DNA from 3 places in the Thalassospira xiamenensis M-5 genome. Region 3 is predicted to be linked to each of the others. Evidence: predicted binding sites of a transcription regulator. Region 3 holds the regulator's gene; each other region holds the start of a gene.
The links. The regulator PhoB, encoded in region 3, activates phosphate uptake and scavenging genes when phosphate is short. The targets are predictions, from matches to a motif close to TNTCATAAAACTGTCA.
Positions count from the first base shown of each region.

Region 1: TH3_RS10865 (choice-of-anchor I family protein) is a predicted target of PhoB. The motif match lies at 2,416-2,431, and genes of this name have one in related genera.
Region 2: phnD (phosphate/phosphite/phosphonate ABC transporter substrate-binding protein) is a predicted target of PhoB. The motif match lies at 2,916-2,931, and genes of this name have one in related genera.

Region 1 covers NZ_CP004388.1:2,303,356-2,307,628, forward strand. The annotation lists gene TH3_RS10860 (response regulator) at 1-592, opposite strand, end outside; gene TH3_RS10865 (choice-of-anchor I family protein) at 765-2,363, opposite strand; gene TH3_RS10870 (NAD(P)/FAD-dependent oxidoreductase) at 2,537-3,562, shown strand; gene pgi (glucose-6-phosphate isomerase) at 3,663-4,273, opposite strand, start outside.
Region 2 covers NZ_CP004388.1:709,374-713,646, forward strand. The annotation lists gene phnE (phosphonate ABC transporter, permease protein PhnE) at 1-136, opposite strand, end outside; gene phnE (phosphonate ABC transporter, permease protein PhnE) at 130-903, opposite strand; gene phnC (phosphonate ABC transporter ATP-binding protein) at 941-1,735, opposite strand; gene phnD (phosphate/phosphite/phosphonate ABC transporter substrate-binding protein) at 1,805-2,773, opposite strand; gene TH3_RS03240 (DeoR/GlpR family DNA-binding transcription regulator) at 2,968-3,819, shown strand; gene fumC (class II fumarate hydratase) at 3,971-4,273, shown strand, end outside.
Region 3 covers NZ_CP004388.1:3,889,699-3,893,971, reverse strand. The annotation lists gene pstA (phosphate ABC transporter permease PstA) at 1-608, shown strand, start outside; gene pstB (phosphate ABC transporter ATP-binding protein PstB) at 610-1,413, shown strand; gene phoU (phosphate signaling complex protein PhoU) at 1,435-2,157, shown strand; gene phoB (phosphate regulon transcriptional regulator PhoB) at 2,175-2,870, shown strand; gene TH3_RS18095 (cation:proton antiporter domain-containing protein) at 2,933-4,273, opposite strand, start outside.

The DNA.
Region 1 (4,273 bases), 1.6 Mb from region 3:
TTTGCCCGCGTACGATATCAACAAGCTGTTCACGCGACAGCGCACGCTTGTTATGCTTGACCAGCGCCAGCAACAGCGAAAATTCCCCGGTCGACAAATGCACCGCCACATCATCCAGATCGCGCAATTCACGTGATCCGATATCGAGCGTCCAGTCGGCAAACAGGATTTTCTGGGTTTTGGTTTCTTCGTGATGAACCTGTGTCACGGTACCGGTTTCAAAACGGCGGAACACGGCACGAATACGGGCCAGCAATTCACGCGGATTGAACGGCTTGGTCAGATAGTCATCTGCACCCAGTTCAAGACCAAGAATACGATCTGTATCCTCGCCCACCGCAGTCAGCATGACAATCGGTACCTTGGAATTGCGGCGCACATCCCGACAGAGCGCAAAACCATCCTCGCCAGGCAACATGATATCAAGGATCACCAGATCAATATTCCAGTCACGAAGCGCACGATGCATCTCCGCCCCGTCGGAAACGGTGGTGATACGAAACCCGTGCTGGAGCAGGAATTTTTTCAGGAGCTTCTGGATTTCCTGATCGTCATCGACAACCAGAATATGGGGTTCACGCCGCGTACTCAGTCTCCGCCTCCCTTGGATCCGACAGGTCCGTGACCGGACTGTCGCGCGGAGTTTAGTGCATATTGTCCCGGGTTTGAACTATTTTACCCAATGCCGGGGATAAATGAAAAAGCCGGGATAAAAAACCCCGGCTTTCCTAAAGAAAATCTTCTTCCCCAACGTGTTAGGTGACCTATTTCAGGTCATAAACCTTGGTGCTTCCCGATACTTCGGATGCGACGATCAACATTGCATTGCCCGTCGGGCTGTTTTTGGCATCAACAAACAGCATCCCTTCCGGGGCAAGTTCACCCGCGGTGTCGGCTTCCGGGCTTCCGGAATATCGACGATCAGAATGATATGTCACGAATTGCGGGTTAACCGGATTGGTCAGATCATAGACCATAAACCCGCCCTGACGTTCCAGACCGATGAAAGCATAAGGCGTGCCATTGACATAACCCGATGCCAGACCTTCGGGTTCTGGCCCCTTGTCATCGGAACGATTATCGCGGCTATAGTTTTCGGTATCCGAGGCATTGAAAACATTGCTGTAATTCGCTGCCATGAACTGTTCAAATTGATCACCACTGTCAAAGACCATCTTGCCACCGGCATCAAGGACCGAGAACGACCGGGCGCCATAGCTATAAATCACATCGAAATCACCATCGCCGTCAATGTCGCCCTGTGCCTTGGTGGTTTTAAGGCGGCCCAGGTTTTCATCCTTTTGCAGGTTTGCTGCATTCGGGAATGCTACCGGATCAAGGGTCAACTTGCCGACGCGGGTTTCCTCGCTATAGCCATCATAATCGCGGGAATCGCCTTCGTTCGCGATCAGCACCCAGGTTTTGCCATCGATTTCAATCGTATCAATGGTGTCGGGCATATACATCCCCATCACCGGCCAGGTGCGGATATTGATCTTGCCGTCCTTGTCGCTGGCATCAAACGCATTGACCGAATGGTCCTTGAACCCAAGACCGGCAACACGGATCACGCTGGCGGTTGCAATATCAAGGATCGCAACAGCGTTATTTTCCTGAAGCGACACATAGGCCGTTTTACTGTCTTTCGACACGGCGATATATTCCGGCTCAACATCCTGTGCGACACTTGACGTGCCCGGGTTCGATACCCGCATGCCGTATGGAAGCGTCGCATCATTCAAAAAGGCGAAATCAACGTTACGAACATCCGCATCCGTTAACTTGGCCACATCACCCGATACCGGAATGATCGAAACGCTGCCTTCCGGATCATTGTCAAACGCATCATTTGGTTCACCTTCATTGGCAACCAAAACATATTTACCATCCGGGGTAAATTTGATCATATCGGGCAAGGCGCCCACAGTAACGGCTGCGATAAAATCACCATTGGTGGTAAAGAACACAGCTTTGCCAGATGCCTGTTTATCTTTATTTTCAACAGCAACGGCCACAACGCCATCGTGAACAGCAACGCTGTTGGCGGCTTTGCCCCAATTCGAAAGATCAAGCGCCCCGATTTTACTGATTTCATTTGGGTTCGACATATCAAGAATGTCGATGGCCTTATCCCCACCATTCACAACAAAAATACGCTTGGTCACCGGATCAAATGCCGGAATTTCAGCCGCACTTTCATCAAACACGCCGGTGCGATATTCGCCCATTGAAAGGATCGAAAGCGGTTTGGCCGCCGGTGTTGCCGTATCAAGCCCCATCGCAACGTTCTTTGACGTCGCCGCTGTACCACAAGCCCCAAGAAGCACAGACATCGCAACAGTCGCCATTAATGAATAACGCATAGTTCCCCCTGAAAACTGAATTAACCGTGGCAGACAACCTGCAAACAAGCCGTAACAGTTTGATGACGACGCCGTGACAGTTTCATAAATTTCCTGAACCCCGCTATGCTCTGAACAGCCACAATCAACCTAAAGCAATAACCGTTCACGAAAATCAGTTGGAAACAGCAAGAATGGCCACGATCAATATCGCCGTGATCGGTGCGGGCATGGCTGGCCTTAAGGCAGCATCGACCCTGCATGGCATTGGCATCAATGTAACGGTCTTTGAAAAAAGCCACGGCACAGGCGGGCGGCTTGCGACCCGCCGAACCGAATTTGGCAATTTCAACCATGGCGCCCAATATGTGACGGCACGTGATCCGGCATTCCGTGCCTTCCTGCGCCATGCCGCAAGCCAAAATTCAGCGCGCGACTGGCGGCCCAACCTGTATCACGGCCAGCAAGCCCAAAGACAACAGACGCCACGCCCGATTGCGGATGGCAACACCGCCGCCGACATTTGGTATCAGGGCGCGCCACTAATGAACAAGCTGGTCACGCCTCTTCTGACCTCATTTGAAATTCGCACCCGTCACCACATCAATCGCATTGAACCACATGGCCCCCGTGAATTTATCCTGCATAATAATCTTGGTCAGGAATTTGGTCCTTTTGACGGTGTAATCGCAACTGCACCGGCCCCTCAAGCCGCCGAACTGTTACAGCCCTTAAGCCCGCGGTTTGATGTCATCAATAACGTTAAAATTGCTCCCTGCTGGTCAGCAATGATCGCATTTGCCAACCCTTTACCCACGGCATTTGACGCCATGGTCCATCCTGACCCTGCCATCAGTTGGGCCGCGCGAAGCGACAATAATAATAATCTGCCCCACAGACCATCACCGGATCTTTGGGTTTTGCACGCCACCACAGAATGGTCCCGTGACAATCTGGAAGACGACAACGAACGTGTCGCATCGCGCTTGCTGGAAAAATTTCGCGATATATGTGGCAGCCGACTTCCCGAAATCATATCAATCGACGCCCATCGCTGGCGATATGCCCGAACGGAAACACCGCTTGGCCAAAGCCATTTAACCGGGATGAAGGGTCGAATAATTGCCGCAGGTGACTGGTGCCTTGGCGCACGGGTCGAAGCCGCATGGCGCAGCGGAAAATGCGCGGCACATGCCATGATCGAAACTCTGACCAGTTGATCCCCATGGCAAAAAAGAATGCGTAAACAAAGACAAGGACGGTGCCAGCCGATAGCCGCCACCGCCCCCAAATGATTGACGTCTGCATCACGTGTGGTGATTAACCACGCAATGCCTGCAACTGCTTGATCAAACCGGCCGTGGATGCATCACGGGCATCGGCACTTTGCGTGGCCTGCACCATCGGCAACAATTCCTTGGCCAATTGTTTGCCCAGTTCCACCCCCCATTGGTCATAGGAATTGACGTTCCAAATGATGCCCTGAACAAAGATTTTATGTTCATACATCGCAACCAAACGTCCCAACGTGAAGGGATCAAGCTGCTTATACAGGATCATATTGCTCGGCTTGTTGCCGGCAAAAACCTTTTGCGGGGCCAGAACATCAATCTCGGCCGGGGTTAAGTTGGTATCCGAAAGTTCATCGCGGACTTCGGCCTCGGTCTTACCACGCATCAGGGCCTCGGCCTGGGCAAAGCAATTCGCCACCAGCTTGTCATGATGGTTTGCCAGTGGATGCAATGCATTGGCCGCTACAATGAAATCAACCGGGATCAGTTCTGTTCCCTGATGGATCAGCTGATAAAACGCATGCTGGCCATTGGTCCCGGGCTCGCCCCAAATAATCGGACCGGTTTCGTAATATATCGGCTTGCCATCGCGGGTCACCGACTTGCCGTTGCTTTCCATATCGGCCTGCTGCAAATAGG
Region 2 (4,273 bases), 1.4 Mb from region 3:
TCGAAAGCGACCAGACCGTTGCCAGCACGACACCGCCATACATGGCAAAGCGCAGCCAGCGTTGTTTGGGGGTATAGCGTGACCATTCGCGTTCGGCGATGGCGTCCGGTCCGGTGTTTTTTGTTGTCGTTACCATATGTTCCTCCGGATCCGGCCGCTTATGGCTTCGCTGATCAGGATGACGCCGATAATGCAAAGCGTGATCGCAAGCGCGAAGTCATAGTCATAGCGCCGAAACGCATTCATCAGGGTCGATCCGATCCCGCCCGCACCCACAATGCCGACCACGGCGGATGCACGCAGGTTACTGTCAAGCTGATAGATCGAAAGACCGATCTGGCGGGGCATGATTTGCGGGATCACGGCGTAAAGCATGGTGATGAATGTCCCGCCCCCGGCCGCCCGGATGGCTTCGACCTGGCCCCAGTCGATTTCCTCGATCCGTTCGGCCAGCATTTTGGCAACGAAACCGATGGAATAGATCGTCAGGGTCAAAATCCCCGCCAGCGGACCAAAACCGACCGCCTTGACGAACAGGATGGCAACGATCACCGGATGGAAACTGCGTGCGATAATGATCGTGGCACGCCCGATGTTATAAAGCCATTTGGGCGCAATATTGGATGCGGCGGCAAAGGCAATCGGCACGCTGAGCATCACACCGGCAAGGGTTGCAACGATGGCGATCTTGATGCTTTCAAGAAAACCCTGCAGCACCAGTTCACCCCGGATCATGTCCGGCGGGAAAGCGCCCTTGAAAATACGGATGGCGCGCGGAATGCCTTCCTGAATACGTTCCCAGTTAAACGGCAGGCTGGTGACCGCCCACACGACATAGGCCAATACGCCAAGAATAATCGCCCAGCGTATCGCCGGATTGGCGATAAAGGGCGGCTTTTCCAAGTGCGATGGCCCGTTGTTTTTTCAACGGAGCTGGTCATTATGATACCACCTCGCGCAGGGATTCCACATCACCGGTTTCGCCGCGTTCTTCTGCCGGAACCCCGGCATAGATTTCATCCATGGCATCCTGGGTCAGATCGGTCGGAACGCTGTCAAAGATGATGCGACCAAACCGCATGCCGACGATGCGCTGGGTATATTCCTTGGCCTCGGTGACATTGTGGATATTGATCAGAACCGGCAGGTGCAGCTCGGATGCAAGCGCACGCAGCAATTCCATGATCTGTCGGGATGTTTTGGGGTCAAGCGACGCGGTCGGTTCATCGGCCAGCAGGATTTCAGGTTCCTGCATCAAGGCACGAACGACGCCGACGCGCTGGCGTTCGCCACCCGATAATTCATCGGCGCGTTTGTTGGCATAATGGGCAATGCCGACACGTTCCATCAATTGAAACGCACGATCAATGTCGCTTTGGGGGAAATTGCGCGTCATGGCGCGCCAGGTCGGGACATATCCCAACCGTCCCGACAGAACATTTTCCATCACCGTCAAACGGTTGATCAGGTTAAAACCCTGAAAAATCATGCCGATACGACGACGCGCCAGACGCAACTCGCCACCCGACAAAGTCGTCAGTTCGGTGCCGTTAAGGTCAATCGAGCCCGATGTCGGTTCGACCAGACGGTTAATACAGCGCAAAAGCGTGCTTTTACCAGCGCCCGATGCCCCAATGATGGCAACGACGCTTTCGCCCGGAACTTCAAGGTTCAGGTCCTTGAGAACGGCCTCATCCTTGCCATAGCGTTTGACCAGATCTTTGATACGCAGCATCACGATACCTTGAAAAAAGACTACCGGGACCGAAAATCGATCCCGGCAGCAGCAGTTTGAAAAAAGGGATTACTTCAGGTTGTCCGGGGTGTATTTCACACCGTTGGCAGCCTGGATTTCACGAATGACGTCCCAGTCTTTCTGATAGGTGACCGGTACGAATTTGGTGACACCCTTGAATTCTTCGCCAAGTGCCGTGCCCTTCATGTCGAAGGTAAAGAAGGCTTCCTTGATCTTTTCGATCAGTTCGGGCTTCAGGTTATAGGCATAGTTGAACGAAGTGGTCGGGAACGGCTTGCTTTCATAAAGGATTTTGACGTCAGCCGGATCGTACAGATCACGCTGGGCCATACGTTCAACCACTTCGGATGCGACCGGGGCGGCGTCATAGTCACCGGCGACAACGCCCAGCATCGACTGGTCGTGCGAACCGGAATAGACGACTTCGTAATCCTGTTCCGGGACGATGCCCTGACCGGGCAGAAGAGCGCGCGGTGCCAGGTTGCCCGAGTTCGAGGTCGGGGAGGTGTGCGCAACACGTTTGCCCTTAAGATCGGCAAGCGAATTGATGCCGCTGTCAACCCGGGTATAAAGCTGCAAGGTATAACCAAAACGGCCATCATCCGCCCCCATCAGGGCAAACGGAACCGCACCGGCAAGGTTAACTGCAAACGGGGTCGGCCCGGTCGAGAACCCGGCAACATGCAGACGGCCGCTGCGCATGGCTTCGACTTCGGCGGAATTCGACTGAACCGCAAAGAAATGGACATCCTTGCCGGTTACTTTTTCAAGATGTTCAAGGAACGGCTCCCAGATATCGGCGTAAACCGCCGGGTCTTCGACCGGGGTATAGGCAAATACGAGGGTGTCAGGGTCAACCTGTTGATCGGCAGCCGGTGCATCGGCGACCAGATCGCCATCCATATCGCAATACATCTGGTCAAGATCGCCGCGTGCGATGCAATCATCGGCCGCATATGCCTGGGTGCTGCCAAAGCTCATCATGCTGATGGCGGCAAGTACCGTAGAAACTTTCAAAAAGTCTGTTTTTTCGCATGTGAAAACATGTGGTCGAACCTTTCTTCCCTGTAAACGCTGGTAAAGCGCCATTTTTAATGTGGTTTTGTTGGTTTTATTGTTGCTTTTATCAACATTATAGAAGGTCAAAAAGTTGGAAAAGCAACACAAAACTGTAACAAATGGTTACAAAGATTGCTGCTAACCTTGCCGGAATGAGGTGTGATCAAAGGTATTCAGGGGAGAGAGCGTCTTTGCGTATCGGAAAAAAAGAACGTCAGCAGCGCATTCTTCAGGAGCTGCAAATCCATCCGCATGTGAGAGTTGCCACATTGGCGGAGCGATTCGATGTGGCAACTGAAACAATTCGCCGTGATCTTGATGCGCTAAGCGAAAATGGCCTGATCAAGCGCGAATTCGGTGGCGCATCGGCACAACCGATGGGCCATCAACCCGATCTGGCCCAGCGCCAGATGACCGCGGTTGCCGGGTTCGAACGGATCGGCATCATGGCCGGAACCATGATCCGGCCGGGTGACGTGATTATGATCGATGCCGGGTCTACCGTCAGCCAGCTTGCCCCCTATATGGCCCAAAATCCCGGCGCATTGCGGCGCACGGTTCTGACCAATTGCTACGCGGTGGTGCATGGCATGGGCGAACAGGCGGTGATTGATGACGTCATCATGTGCCCGGGGCAGTTCGATCCACGTGAAAACGCGGTTTACGGCAATGACACCGTCGAATTCCTGCGCCGTTTCCACGCCAACAAGGCTTTTATCGGGGCGTCGGGTGTTGCATGGCAGGGGTTCAGTGACGTTAACCGTCGCGCGGTTGCGGTCAAGCGCGCCATGATGGAACGGTCCGATGAAACCTGGCTGATGGTCGATCACACCAAATTCGATCAGCGTTACCTTGAAAACATCGCACCGCTTGAAGCCCTGACCGGGGTGATCACGGATCGTTTGCCGCCTGAAAAACTGCTATCCCATCTTGATCGCATCGGCGTTCAGATTGTCGCATGGCAGGACAATGTTTCCGCAGATCATGGGGCAATCGTCGGCTGATATTTTATTGCTGGCGATAAAACTGCATTTTTTCAACATAGTGACTTTGCGCGAACGATCATTTGCGCCCATATTCGGGAACGGCAAAAGACAATTGCCTGCCGGGTTCCCGCCCCGGTCAGTATGTTTTCTGACACGGAGGATTTCTATCGTGACCAATCCAGTGACCACCCGCACCGAACAGGACACCATGGGCAGCATCGATGTGCCTGCGGACCGGTATTGGGGGGCGCAGACCCAGCGATCCAAACAGAACTTCCGCATTGGCGGCGAACGGATGCCCGATGCCCTGATCCGGGCGTTCGGGATACAGAAACTTGCCGCCGCACGCGCCAATGCTGCCCTTGGCAATCTGGATGCCAACCTTGCCGAGGCAATCGAGGCCGCCGCGCGCGAAGTCGCCGATGGCAAGCTTCTTGATCACTTCCCGCTTGTCGTCTGGCAGACCGGCAGT
Region 3 (4,273 bases):
TTGGTGTTCTGGCAGCGATCTATCTGGAAGAATTTGCACCGCGAAACCGGTTCACGGCGATTGTCGAAGTCAACATCAACAACCTTGCGGCTGTGCCGTCGATCGTGTTCGGTCTTCTTGGGCTTGAGGTTTACCTTAATGTCATGCACCTGCCGCGGTCGGCCCCGGTTGTTGGTGGTCTGACGTTGGCCCTCATGACATTGCCGACCATCATCATCGCATCACGTGCGGCGATCAAGGCAGTGCCGCCGTCGATCCGGCAGGCTGCCCTTGGTCTTGGGGCATCGCCGGTTCAGACGGTGACCCATCATGTGTTACCGCTGGCGATGCCCGGTATTCTGACCGGGACCATCATCGGCATGGCGCAGGCTCTCGGGGAAACCGCACCGCTTCTGATGATCGGTATGGTGGCGTTTATTGTTGATATCCCGGGCGGGGCACTCGATCCGGCGACAGTTCTGCCGGTGCAGATTTATCTGTGGGCGGATAGTCCGGAACGTGCCTTTGTTGAGAAGACTTCGGCGGCCATCATGGTCTTGCTGGGCTTCCTGATCCTGATGAACGGATTGGCCGTGTATCTGCGCAAGAAATTTGAACGGAAGTGGTAAAATGGCTGTTGTAACTCAAAGCGCAATGACGGCAGAGCCGTCAGTCACTAGCCCGAAAATGACGGCCCGTGACCTCAATCTTTTCTACGGCGACAACCAGGCGCTTTTTGATGTCAATCTTGACATTGTCGAACGCCAGGTCACAGCACTTATCGGCCCGTCGGGCTGCGGCAAATCAACCTTCCTGCGGTGCATGAACCGCATGAATGACACGATTGACGGTGTCACGATCAAGGGCAAGGTAACGCTTGATGACCGTGATATCTATGACAAGGCAATCGACGTTGTTCAGTTGCGCGCGCGCATTGGCATGGTGTTCCAGAAACCGAACCCGTTCCCGAAGTCGATTTATGACAACGTGGCCTATGGCCCACGTATTCACGGTCTGGTGAATTCGCGCGACGAGCTCGATGAAATCGTCATGACCTCGCTTGAACGGGCGGGTCTACTGAAAGAAGTCAAAGACCGTCTGCCGGAACCGGCAACCGGTCTTTCTGGTGGGCAGCAGCAGCGCCTTTGCATTGCACGTGCGGTTGCCGTCAGCCCCGAAGTCATCCTGATGGATGAACCGTGTTCGGCACTTGACCCGATTGCAACCGCAAAGGTCGAGGAACTGATTGACGAGCTTCGTTCGAACTACACCATTGTGATCGTGACGCACTCCATGCAGCAGGCTGCCCGCGTGTCGCAGCGCACGGCGTTTTTCCATCTCGGCAAGCTGGTCGAAGTGGGCGAAACCGATCAGATTTTCACCAATCCCAAGGACGAGCGCACCAAGGGATACATTACGGGTCGCTTCGGTTAAGTCCGGGCAGGAGTATTTTCGATGGTCGATGAGAAACATCATATCGTCAGTTCGTTTGACGAAGAACTGACCCGTCTTAACAACATCATTTCGCAGATGGGCGGGCTTGCCGAAAGCCAGCTGATTTCCGCCATTCGTGCGATCGTTAAACGGGATTCGGAACTGGCCGAGAAGGTCATTCTTTCCGATCACCGTATCGATACGCTGGAACAGGAAGTGCAGGATTTTGCCGTTCGTCTTCTGGCCCTGCGTCAGCCGATGGCAGATGACCTGCGGCAGGTGGTGACCGCGCTTAAACTGTCCAACGATCTGGAACGTATCGGTGATCTGGCGAAAAACATCGCCAAGCGTGCGCAGGTTCTTAACCAGGTGCCGCCGATCCGCCCGGTTCAGGTGATCCCGAACATGGCCAAGCTGTGCCAGGAAATCATCAAGGACGTTCTGGATGCCTATATCGAAGGTGATGCGGAAAAGGCCCAGCGTGTCTGGGCGCGCGATCAGGAAGTTGACGATATGTACAATTCCCTGTTCCGTGAACTGCTGACCTATATGATGGAAGATCCGCGTAACATCACGGCATCGACCCATCTGCTGTTTATCGCCAAGAATATCGAACGTATTGGCGATCATGCGACCAACATTGCCGAAACGATCTATTACCGGATCAAGGGCGAAGACCTGCCGATGGATACTCGGCCAAAAAATGACGCGGCGAACTTTGCCGTCGTAGAACCGAATGAGTGACACTGGAGCATAGGAAGATGGACCCAACGGTTCTTATCGTCGAGGACGAAGCTGCAATCGTAACCATGTTGCGCTACAACCTCGAACGCGAGGGGATGCAGGTTGTCGAAGCCGGGGACGGTGACGAAGCGTTGAAAATTCTGGCCGAAACCCATGTCGATCTGGTCCTTCTGGACTGGATGCTGCCGGTGATGTCAGGGATCGAGGTTTGCCGCCAGATCCGCCGGAAGCCTGAAAGCCGGGATTTGCCGGTGATCATGGTCACGGCGCGTGGTGAAGAAGGTGACCGCATCCGCGGCCTTGATACCGGGGCCGACGATTATGTGACCAAGCCGTTTGCGATTGGTGAATTGCTGGCCCGTATTCGCGCACTTCTGCGTCGATCCGGTCCGGCGCAACCACAAGGGCAGTTGATCTATTCCGATATCGAAATGGATCTGGCCGCCCATCGTGTCAGTCGTAACGGCAAGGCTATCCATCTTGGCCCGACCGAATTCCGTCTGCTGCGTTATTTCCTGGAACATCCGGGGCGGGTTTTCTCGCGCGAGCAGCTTCTGAATGCGGTTTGGGGGCCGAATATCTATGTCGAAACCCGCACGGTTGATGTTCACATTCGTCGTCTGCGAAAGGCATTGAATGACGTCAAGGGAACGCGCGATGTGATCCGCACGGTTCGTGCCGCGGGTTATGCACTGGATGTCGAAGCCGCCTGATTGCGGTTATTCCGGAAGACGAAACGAAAGACCCCCATTATTGTGATGGGGGTCTTTGCGTTTCAGGTGCTTTTCCTGGATTTTGCCGGTTTGGCAGTTTTTTGTGCCTGGTCTTCGGTTTTTTGGCGCGCGGTGCGCGGGGCAAGTTCGTTCATCAGCAGCATATCGGCACGCCGGAACTTGGCTATTTCGATATCGATATCTTCCTGCGGGATATCGCAGGCCGCCAGAACGTGATCGGACAGGCGTAAACCGGTTTCAAGTACCTCTGGGATGGCCGCATCGGCACCACTGCGTGACAGCGGACCGATATGGGTGATGTCCTGGGCACGGGCAAAGATTTTCAGATGTGGATAATGCTGTCGCAGCAAGGCGACGGTCTTTTCGGTTGCGTGCGGGTTGCCCATGGCAACGGCGGCAATATGGGCCTGTTCGGTATGGGCGGCACGAAATGTTTCCGGTCGGGACCCATCGGCAAAATAAACCGGCAGACCTTCGGCTCGGCCACGCGAAACCTGTTGGGCATCGGATTCCAGAACGATAAACGGGATTTCCTTGGTGCGCAGCAGACGGGCCAGAACCCGGCCGACGCGCCCGCAACCAATTACCAGAACATGTTTCTGAATGCCGTCGGTTTCATCCGAAATCTCGCTTAGCTGATCGGTTTCCTTGGGATGAAGCTTCTGTTCGATGCGATGGCCGAGCGAAATCAAAGTCGGCGTCAGACCCATCGAAATCGCAACCACCGGGATCAGCATCACGGCGATGTCAATCGGAACCGCCCCGTTCTGCGATGCCAGTGCAAGCATGACGAAGGCGAATTCACCACCGGCGGCCAGGCTCATGGCGACCCGGATTGAAGATGCACGGTTAAAGCCGATCAGCAGGGACAATCCGAAAAGAACCGCTGCCTTTATGACCAGAAGCCCGATCAGCCACAAAATGATCGTTCCGGCCTGACCGATGACCACATTGGCATTGACCGACATTCCCACAGACATGAAGAACAGCGACAGGAAAACACCGCGAAATGGCGAAATGTCGGCTTCGATCTGATGGCGGAATTCGGTCTCGGCCAACATTACCCCGGCGATAAAGGCACCAAGCGCCATTGAAAGGCCCGCGGCTTCGGTCAATGTGCTGGCAGCCAGAACGACAAACAGGGTCCCGATTGCAAAAAGTTCCGGGTTTTTAAGAGCCGCAATATACCGAAAGAGTCGCGGCAGCAGATAACGACCGGTCAGCAACAATACAGCAACCGCCCCCACACCGCTTAGTGCGCTGATCCAGGGGCTGGTTTCGCTCCCGGCATTGCCAGCGGCCTGCACCATGATCAGGAAGGGACCAACCGCAACGTCCTGCAACAGCAGGATGGCAAGGGCTGCACGCCCGAAACGTGTGTG